2 regions of the Pseudoalteromonas porphyrae genome follow, and region 2 is predicted to be linked to the other one. Evidence: predicted binding sites of a transcription regulator. Region 2 holds the regulator's gene; the other holds the start of a gene.
The links. The regulator sigma-54, encoded in region 2, starts transcription at its own class of promoters, with help from an activator protein. The targets are predictions, from matches to a motif close to GTTGGCACGNNNNTNGNNT.

Region 1 (5,310 bases), on a different contig from region 2:
GTATTTACAAGCTCGAAAACTACCTTTGCCAGGCTACACCGTAGTTGATACTAAAGGTCAGGCGCACAATCAAACATTCACGGTAGAATGTATAGTTGAAGGTATGGATAGCATCATCTCAGTAGGTAGTTCACGTCGTAAGGCTGAACAAAAAGCCGCTGAAAAAGCACTTAAGATACTTAAAAATGAACCTTGATACACTGATCCAGCCTCATACAGGTGAAGTTGATACGTTTTGCGGCATGGTCGCCATTGTTGGTCGACCAAACGTAGGTAAATCTACGTTGCTAAACGAAATTATTGAACAAAAAGTGAGTATAACCTCACGCAAACCGCAAACAACGCGCCACCGTATCATGGGTATTCATACCGAAGGTAAGCATCAGGCTGTTTACGTCGATACACCGGGGCTGCACGTTGAAGAAAAGCGTGCCATTAACCGTTTAATGAATCGCGCAGCATCTAGCTCAATCGGTGATGTAGAACTTATTATATTTGTTGTTGAAGGCACTCATTGGAATGCTGACGATGACATGGTGCTAAATAAAGTATCACAAAGCGGTAAACCAGTATTATTGGTTATTAATAAAATAGACCAAGTAAAGGACCGTGATCTTGTACTGCCACATATGAAGTGGTTAGGTGACAAGTTTGATTTTGTTGGTATTATGCCCGTATCTGCGACGCAGGGTAAAAATATTAACCTAATCAAAGATGAAGTAACAAAACGTTTACCACCGTGTGAGTTTTACTTTCCTGAAGATTATGTAACCGATCGCTCAATGCGCTTTATGGCGGCTGAAGTGATCCGTGAAAAGTTAATGCGTTTTATGGGTGAGGAATTACCTTATTCAGTAACTGTCGAAATTGAGCAGTTTAAATGGCAAGAAAACGGCATTTGGCATATCAATGGCTTAATCTTGGTTGAGCGTGAAACTCAAAAACGCATGGTAATTGGTAACAAAGGCGAAAAGCTGAAAGTTATTGGCCGTGAAGCACGTAAAGATCTTGAAGAAATGCTCGATAACAAAGTATTTTTAGAGCTTTGGGTTAAAGTTAAATCAGGTTGGGCTGACGATGAGCGTGCACTTCGCAGCTTAGGTTACGGTGAAGATTAATCACTTAAGTTACCGTTATGGATAGCGACTTCTACACAGCATATTTATTACATCGGCGTCCTTTTAGTGACTCGCAAGTAATGCTTGATATGCTGGTAGAAGGCGTTGGACAACTACGAATGCTTGCTCGCATAAGTGGTCGCCAGTCAACCAAACATAAAGCGCAGCTGCAACCTTTCCAAGCATTACTCGTAAACTATACGGGTAAAAATGATCTTAAATACATTCAACGTTTCGAATTGCATGGTACGCAATCCCCTTTAGTAGGCGATCAGCTTTACTGCGGCTTCTACTTAAATGAGTTAACAAATCGGATTGTGCCAATCAATGAACCCATTGATCATGCCTATGAGCTTTATCGAACTCACTTACAGCAGCTAAATAAGCACCCTAATTTGCAAGCCGTATTACGCTCTTATGAATTTCAGTTACTAGAGCTTTTGGGTTATGGCGTTGATTTTAGTTTTGATGCCGCAGGCGATCCAATCACCTCAAAACAAACGTATAGTTATTTTGCTGAATATGGCTTTGTTGCACAGGAAAATCATGGTAGTGGCTTTTTAGGGGCGCAATTAAATGCGATTGCTGCTCATGACTTTAGTGCGCCGGATGTGTTATATATGGCAAAACAATTAAGTCGTCATTTAATGAAACCCTTACTGGGTAAAAAACCATTAAAAAGTAGAGAGCTTTTTAAACCGCAATCTTAGTACGGTATTTTTAACCGTTATTTTTACAGGTAAAAAAATGAAAGATATTCTTTTGGGTATAAACGTTGATCATATTGCTACTTTACGCCAAGCCCGCGGTACTAGTTACCCGGATCCAGCTCATGCGGCAAGTGTTGCGGAGCATGCTGGTGCTGATGGGATCACCATTCATTTGCGTGAAGATCGCCGTCATATTCAAGATCGTGACGTATATGTGATGGCTAAAACAATTCAAACGCGTATGAACCTTGAAATAGCTGTTACTGATGAAATGATTGATATTGCGTTGGATGTAAAACCGGCTTACGTTTGCTTAGTACCAGAAAAACGGGAAGAGTTAACTACCGAAGGTGGCTTAGATGTTGTGGGTAACTTAGATAAAATTAAAGCCGCAACTGCAAAGCTGAGTGATGCAGGAATTAAAGTTTCATTATTTATTGACGCAGATAAAGCGCAATTAGATGCCGCTAAAGCATGTAATGCTCCTTACGTTGAAATACATACTGGCGCTTATGCAGATGCGCAAACTGACGCAGAGATGAGCAAAGAGCTTGAACATATTCGACAAGGTGTGAAATATGCGGCAGGTTTAGGGCTAATCGTCAATGCAGGGCATGGCCTTCATTATCACAACGTGAAGCCGATTGCCGCGATGGAAGAGATTTACGAGTTAAATATTGGCCACGCAATTGTTGCGCGTGCAGCCATTGATGGTTTAGATAAAGCAGTACGTGACATGAAGCGACTAATGCTTGAAGCACGGGCTTAAAGTTTGAATTCAGTCTAATAAAAAAAACGACTCAAAAGAGTCGTTTTTTTAAACTTACTTTATTAGCAGTTTGTTTCTTCAGCATTTACGCCTTCTTTTACTTTTTCACAGGCGTCTTCGACTTTGTTTTGTACATCGGTTACAGCTTCATCTATGCGCTCACCTGCTTCTTCTGCGTGATTGTCTTCACATCCCATAATAAAAAAACTAGCGAAAAGGGCGATAACGGCTGTTTTTACTGTTGTAGATTTCATAATGTAATTCCTTGTAAATAAATATAGTGGTAATACTGTTGCGTTACTTTGTCTCAGCTACTTGGGCACGTTGCCACGTAGTGCGCCTGATACAAGAGAGATAACTAACAATACTAAAAAGATAAAAAATATAATCTTAGCAATTCCTGCTGCGGCACCTGCGATGCCACCAAAACCTAACACTGCAGCAATAAGTGCAATAACTAAAAATGTAATTGTCCAGCGTAACATTGTTTTCTCCTTGGTTAATTTGTACATATTAGATAATGCCATTTACATGCCAATATTAAAGTCCTTTAAAATCAGCCACTTACTTTTTCATTCGTTATAGGGATCAGTTTCATAAGAAATATTTACACGCTTTATGTGTAACTTGTTCTTAAGTAAAAAAAGGAATGTAAAATCACCACACTATTGGTAAGACCAATTAATTTAAGTGGTTTTTAGAAAAGAAATATTATCAAATATAGAGACTGCATAAATAGGGATGGAGCTTTGCATTCTATAGCTTATAAGTTTTGGCTATATTCACTATTTTTATCATCTATATCTTGAAAAATAATAGCGATTTGTCGGGTGTTAAATTTAATGTGGGTATGTTAGCTTTATATTAATTGGTTTTACCAATTTACAAAGTGTTGGAAATGGTTAATTACTTTGATATGATTGTTGCATAGTTATTTATATAAAGTGGTTTTTTACCTGCTTTTGTTGCTTTGTTAACTATCAGGTATTGAATATATAAAGGGGCAGAGTATGAATATAGGTGAGTTACTAGCGACAGCAGCAAATTTGATGGCAACAGGCATGGTGGGCGTTTTTGTTTTTCTTTCATTGTTGATTTCAGCAATTGTATTAATGTCTAAGGTGGCGAGTCGTTTTGAGCAACCTATAGATGTACCAGCTCGTGCGCCATCAATCAAAGCGCAAGGTGTGCCAGATGCACACATTGCCGCAATTAGTGCTGCCATCGCTCAGTACAAAAATAAACAAAAATTATAAGGGGTGACTTATGGCTAAATTAAAACTAACAGAACTGGTACTTCGTGATGCTCATCAATCATTATTAGCAACGCGTATGCGTTTAGATGACATGTTACCTATTGCTGAAAAACTTGATGATGCAGGTTATTGGTCGATCGAATCATGGGGCGGTGCAACATTTGATTCGTGTATTCGCTATTTAGGAGAAGATCCATGGGAGCGTATTCGCGCCCTTAAAAAAGCAATGCCGAATACAAAGCAACAAATGCTGTTACGTGGTCAAAATCTTTTAGGTTACCGTCATTATGCTGATGATGTGGTAGAAAAATTTGTTGAGCGTGCACATAAAAATGGTGTAGATGTCTTTCGTATTTTTGATGCAATGAATGACGTGCGTAATTTAGAAACGGCAATCAAAGCCGCAATCAAAGTTGGTGCCCATGCACAAGGTACAATTTCATACACAGTAAGCCCAGTCCATACACTGGAGATGTGGCTAACACTTGCAAAACAGCTTGAAGATCTTGGTTGTCATTCAATTTGTATCAAAGATATGGCAGGTTTACTTAAACCATATGATGCTGAAAAGTTGATTAAAGGTTTAAAAGAAACGGTTTCTATACCAATTGCAATGCAATGTCATGCAACAACAGGTTTAAGTACAGCAACCTATCAAAAAGCGATTGATGCTGGCATCGATATGCTTGATACCGCTATTTCCTCAATGAGTATGACTTATGGACACAGTGCAACAGAGACCATTGTTTCTATAGTTGAAGGAACTGAGCGCGATACTGAACTTGATTTGAATCAGCTCGAAGAGATTGCCGCTTACTTCCGTGATGTACGTAAAAAGTATGCTGCATTTGAAGGCAGTTTAAAAGGTGTTGATGGTCGTATATTATTAGCGCAAGTGCCTGGCGGCATGTTAACTAACATGGAAAATCAACTTAAAGAACAAGGCGCAGCAGATAAACTTGATCAAGTGTTGCTTGAAATACCACGCGTTCGTGAAGATTTAGGTTTCTTGCCTTTAGTGACACCTACCTCGCAAATTGTAGGCACACAAGCTGTTTTAAATGTACTGACAGGTGAGCGTTATAAAACAATCACTAAAGAAACGGCAGGTGTATTAAAAGGTGAGTACGGAGCAACACCAGCACCAATGAATAAAGAGCTGCAAGAGCGCGTGCTTGATGGTGCAGACGTTATTACTTGTCGTCCTGCTGATTTATTAAAACCAGAACTTGAGACGCTGCAAGCTGAGTTATTAAAAGAAGCACAAGAGCAAGGTTTAATACTTGCTGATGAGCAAATAGACGACGTGCTAACGTATGCATTATTTCCACAAATTGGTTTGAAATTCATTAAAAACCGTAACAACCCTGATGCATTCGAAGCAATACCTGCGGCCCCAACGGCTCAATCAGAAAAACCAACTAAAACGAATAATAAAACAGTCACTGCTGAGCAGT
Region 2 (5,310 bases):
AGAAAGTGGGTGTAAACGGCGTGTTTCAGAAAAGCGCTTAATGAGCGTTTGGTCGTCACTGTCTAGATAAAATAGAGTTGGGTTTGCAAACCCCGGAAGATACTCAAGGATATCATTAAACTCTTGCTGTTCTTTGGGTAAGTTACGCACATCAATACTGACGGCAATCTTATCGTAGTTATCAGATACACTACGCACTAACGACGGTAATAAGTTTACAGGGATATTATCAACACAATAATAGCCAAGGTCTTCTAATACACGCAAAGCGACAGATTTACCTGACCCTGAGCGCCCACTGATGATAATTAATTCCATGTAAACTCTCCTTCTTTTAACTACGACTGTTCAACAATTACTTGATATAGATCTTGGTCTGTTTTTGCGCTACGTATTTGTTTACAAAACTCTTTGTCGTTGAGTTTATCAGCAATTGTAGCCAACGTCTTTAAATGAAGTTCACTGTCACCGTCAGGTACGATGAGTGCAACAAAAATATCGACGGGGCGATTATCAATGGCATCAAAATTGATTGGTTGTTCGCTTACTAAAATTAAAGCGAGTGGTTCTTGTGCGCCACTCATGCGACCATGCGGGATCGCGATACCACGGCCAATACCTGTACTACCTAATTTTTCTCTATTTAATAGAGCACTCAATATGTCTTGTTGTGATAAGTGAGGAAGCCGTTCATGAGCCAATTGGCTGATAAATTCGAGGATACGTTTTTTGCTATTAAAAAGGACCGCAGCTTTACTGCAGTCCTGACAAGTAAGTGAACTTAGTTTCATAGTGTTAGTGTCGAGCGTGCTTCTCTTTGTGTTTGATAACTTGACGGTCGAGTTTATCGATGAGCCCGTCAATCGCGGCATACATGTCCTGGTGCTGCGTTGAGGCAAATAGCTCTGCGCCACTGACATGTAATGTTGCTTCTGCTTTTTGGTTGAGCTTTTCTACGTCAAGAATAACATGGACATTGTTGATGTGATCAAAATGCCTCTCAAGCTTCGCAAACTTATTGTTTACATAGTCTCTTAATGAATCAGTAATTTCTACGTGACGACCAGTTAAATTTAGTTGCATAAGCATTTTCCTTCTTGTGGTTTTACGCCTTAAATCAAGCTTTTACGTTGATTTGACGGTGGAATAGCTAGCGATTCACGGTACTTTGCTATTGTTCGTCTAGCTACTTTGATACCTTGCTCTGCCAATATATCTGCAATTTTACTATCACTCAATGGTTTAGCTGAGTTTTCTGCTGCAATCAATTTTTTTATGAGTGCACGAATTGCTGTCGATGAGCATTCTCCGCCATTTTCGGTACTGACATGGCTTGAGAAAAAATACTTTAACTCAAAAATACCACGTGGTGTATGCATGTACTTCTGGGTTGTTACCCGGGAGATTGTTGATTCATGCATTTCAACCATTTCAGCAACATCGTTTAATACCATAGGTCGCATAGCCTCGGGGCCATGCTCAAAAAAACCTTGCTGCTGTTTAACAATGCAGTTAGTTACTTTGAGTAATGTGTCATTACGACTTTCTAGGCTTTTTATAAACCATTTAGCTTCTTGTAAATGAGAGCGAATAAATTGGCTGTCAGTGCTCGATTTTACTGAGCGCGACATCGCCGCATATTGGCTGTTAACTCTAATTTTTGGCATGCTATCTGGGTTGAGCTCTACCACCCAGCGGCCTTTAATTTTTTTCACTGACACGTCGGGAATAACGTACTCTGACTCTTCTCGAACTATGGTATCCGCAGGCTTTGGATTAAGGCTGTGGATGAGTGTCATTACTTCTTTTAGTTCATCTTCCTTTAGCTTAGTCTTTTTCATCAAAGTACGATAGTCGCGACTAGCTAATAAATCGATATGATCAGTTAAAATCATTTTTGTTTCGGCAATCCAAGGCGTTGCAGGATCAAATTGATTTAGCTGAATACATAAACATTCAGGTAGGCTGCGTGCAGCAATACCGACCGGATCAAATAACTGAATACGCTTTAATACCGCTTGAACTTCATCAAGTTCAATTTCTTCTTCGTTATTACCTTTGTTTAGGCTTTCAGCAATGTCTTCACAGCTTAGTGTAAGAATACCTGAGTCATCAACCGCTTCGACAATGGCTATCGCGATAGCTTCGTCAGTCGGACTAAAATGAGTCAGCTGTAGTTGCCACATAAGGTGATCGTGGAGGGTTTCAGATGAAGCGCCTTGATAAATAGATTCATCTTCAGGCATTGGCCCTGATGAAGAGCTTGGTGCGGCGCTCATGTATTCATCCCATGTAACATCCATCGCCATTTCGTCGCTTACGGTATCTTTTGCTAGCGCTTCACTGCTTTCTTGTTCGTATTCACTTGGCGTGTCATCAGCTGAGGCACTGACAGTTTGATCATCAGTATCTTGTTTTTGTTCGTTCTTACCACCTGATTCATCACCAAAGTCATTTTCATCGACCTCAAGTAATGGATTGCTATCTAGTGCTTCTTGGATCTCTTGTTGAAGATCTAATGTGCTCAACTGTAACAAACGAATAGCTTGTTGTAGCTGTGGTGTCATTGTAAGTTGCTGGCCCATGCGCAGCTGGAGTGATTGCCTCATGTATCTCTAACAATCCTTTTATTGTTGTCATAATTAAGTCTAGCAGAACCTTAGCCGGGCGTGGCTTTATAGCCTAAATTGCTCACCCAAATAAACGTCGCGGACTGTTTGGTCGGCAAGTACATGCTCAGGAGTGCCTGATGCAATTAACTCCCCATGAGAAACTATGTAGGCTTTTTCACAAACATCAAGGGTTTCTCGTACATTGTGGTCGGTAATAAGTACGCCTATCCCACGGTTTTTAAGATGTTCAATAATCTTCTTTATATCTAACACCGAAATAGGATCAACGCCAGCAAAAGGCTCATCTAACAGAATAAATTTAGGGTTTGCGGCTAAAGCGCGAGCAATTTCAACGCGACGGCGTTCACCACCAGATAATGCCATACCTTGACTATCGCGGATGTGCTGAATGCTAAATTCATCAAGTAAGCCATCAAGCGCTTCTTCACGAGCTTGTTTATTTAGCTCTTTACGGGTTTCGAGTATCGCCATCAGGTTTTGGTAAACGGTCAGTTTGCGAAATATCGAAGATTCTTGCGGTAAATAGCCAATCCCTAAACGTGCACGGCTGTGCATTGGCAATAAGGTGATGTCGTTATCATCTATGCTTATTTTACCTTTGTCGCTTGGCACTAATCCTACAATCATGTAAAAAGTGGTGGTTTTGCCTGCGCCATTAGGGCCAAGTAAGCCAACAATGCTACCAGCGCTGACTTCTAAGCCTACATTTTTTACGACTTGGCGGCCTTTATAACTTTTTGCTAAAAACTCAGCTTTTAATGTGCTCATGGCTGACCTTTTTCGTTATCTTTTTTAGTGTTTACTGGGACTAATATTGTATGCACTCGTTCGTCTGAATTTTCATCTTTTTCAGCGCTAATTAATTGTTGGTCCATGTCGTATGTAATACTTTTGGCATTAATCTTTTGACCTGCTTGAGTGACTTGGGCGTTACCGATTAAAGTTAAATAGCGTTTATCAACATCGTAACGAACCTCATTGGCGCTGGCGCTCATAATTGTGCCATCTGTTTGTTTTTCTTCAAAGTATGCAGGGCTTCCAGTGGCAACAAGCAGCTGCTTATTATCACCTAAATCTTCACGTTTGTGCACTTCTAGGTGATCAGCTGTGATACGACGATTACCATGGATTATCTCTACGTTTTTTTCAAAAATACCGACATTTTTTTTCAGCTGTGCAAGCTGTTTATCAGCGCTTATCGATACTTGGTCTGCAAGTGGAAGAGTACCTTCAGCAAAGCTTGAAAGGGCAATGAACAAGCTAGGTATTACAAGTAAGTGAGCAAATTTATTGGTCATAATATATGGTTCGCGTATGGTTAATAAGTTCTACCACTTCGGCTTTTAAGTCGGCTCTAAGGCCGCGTCCGGTGGTCTTTAAATTTGGTCCGATTAATTCAACAGGCTGTTCTGAACTCATGGTTTGTTGTTCAATATCAACCAAGATATTATCGGCATTAATATGCTTAATCATTGCGTTGTTTGTGAGATTTTTAGCAACAACATTGCCTTCTAAAATCAACTGGTTATTTTCATATAATGTGGCTTCTTGCGCATTGATTTGCCACGTTTGCTGTTGATTATATAAAGTAAAAATAGGCTTTTCAAAGTAAGTAAATCCTAACTGCTGATAAAGTTCCATTTTTGCTGCGGTTACTTTGTGGCTAATTTTACCTTGCTCATCAAATGCGGTTTGCTTTAATTCGACCGCGGTATAATCAGGTTTTGCTATCACATCTTCTTGATTTTTTACCGTGGTCGTTGTTTGGCTAAAGTACGGGAGCCACAACCACGCCATAAAACCTATAAATAATACGCTTAATATTAAACGCGCACTATTCATGAGCTAGTCCCTTCACTGGTCAATGATTTTCCATTAACTAGCATTAATAAGTCGGTTAGCTCGCGTACTGCACCAAAGCCACCGGGTAGCATTGTTGTGTAATGTGATAGTCGCTTAATTAGCGGGTGTGCGTCATTTACAGCAACTGCAAAGCCAACCAGTTCCATGACCGGTAAATCAGGACCGTCATCGCCGATATAGGCAATTTGTTCGTCACTTAACTGGAGTTTATCTTTTAGCTCTTGATAAGCGTGCAACTTGTTTTCTTGGCCTTGGTAGATATGCGGTACAGTTAGGCTAGTCATTCGTTGCTGAACTATCTGTGAATGGCGGCCTGTGATCACGGCTACTTCAAAACCACTATTGATAAGCGCTTTGATACCAAAACCGTCTTTAGTATTGAAGGCTTTTAGTTCTTCACCTTGGTTACCAAGATAAATACGGCCATCAGAGAATACCCCGTCAATATCACAAATAAGTAATTTAACTTTTTTGGCGCGGGTTTGCGCATCGTCTGAAAGTGGTTGGTATAAGTCTGCAAATTGCATTATAAAACTCCTGCTTTTAGCAAATCTTGCATGTTAAGTGCGCCAATAGGGTGGTGATTTTCATCAATGACAATTAAGCCATTAATGCGTTTATTCTCCATGATATTAAGCGCTTCGGCTGCTAGCATATCGGCTGTAGCTGTTGTGCAAGAACGGGTCATTACGTGACTAATTAAAGTACTGTGAATATCAATTCGTTGCTCTAAAATTCGGCGCAAATCACCATCTGTGAACAAGCCAGCAAGTTGACCCGAATTATCAACTATAGCGGTCATGCCCAAGCCTTT

Region 1: a site for sigma-54 is predicted at 3,118-3,136, ahead of ADS77_RS21525 (DUF1328 domain-containing protein). Genes of this name have one in related genera too.

Annotation. Positions count from the first base shown of each region.
Region 1 covers NZ_LHPH01000004.1:99,792-105,101, forward strand. Annotated here, with positions in the region: gene rnc (ribonuclease III) at 1-196, shown strand, start outside; gene era (GTPase Era) at 186-1,118, shown strand; gene recO (DNA repair protein RecO) at 1,136-1,828, shown strand; gene pdxJ (pyridoxine 5'-phosphate synthase) at 1,866-2,597, shown strand; gene ADS77_RS04830 (hypothetical protein) at 2,660-2,851, opposite strand; gene ADS77_RS21525 (DUF1328 domain-containing protein) at 2,909-3,082, opposite strand; gene ADS77_RS04835 (OadG family protein) at 3,608-3,853, shown strand; gene oadA (sodium-extruding oxaloacetate decarboxylase subunit alpha) at 3,864-5,310, shown strand, end outside.
Region 2 covers NZ_LHPH01000002.1:75,616-80,925, reverse strand. Annotated here, with positions in the region: gene rapZ (RNase adapter RapZ) at 1-318, opposite strand, end outside; gene ADS77_RS02245 (PTS sugar transporter subunit IIA) at 339-791, opposite strand; gene hpf (ribosome hibernation promoting factor) at 796-1,083, opposite strand; gene ADS77_RS02235 (RNA polymerase factor sigma-54) at 1,113-2,609, opposite strand; gene lptB (LPS export ABC transporter ATP-binding protein) at 2,676-3,401, opposite strand; gene lptA (lipopolysaccharide transport periplasmic protein LptA) at 3,398-3,931, opposite strand; gene lptC (LPS export ABC transporter periplasmic protein LptC) at 3,921-4,475, opposite strand; gene kdsC (3-deoxy-manno-octulosonate-8-phosphatase KdsC) at 4,472-5,023, opposite strand; gene ADS77_RS02210 (KpsF/GutQ family sugar-phosphate isomerase) at 5,023-5,310, opposite strand, start outside.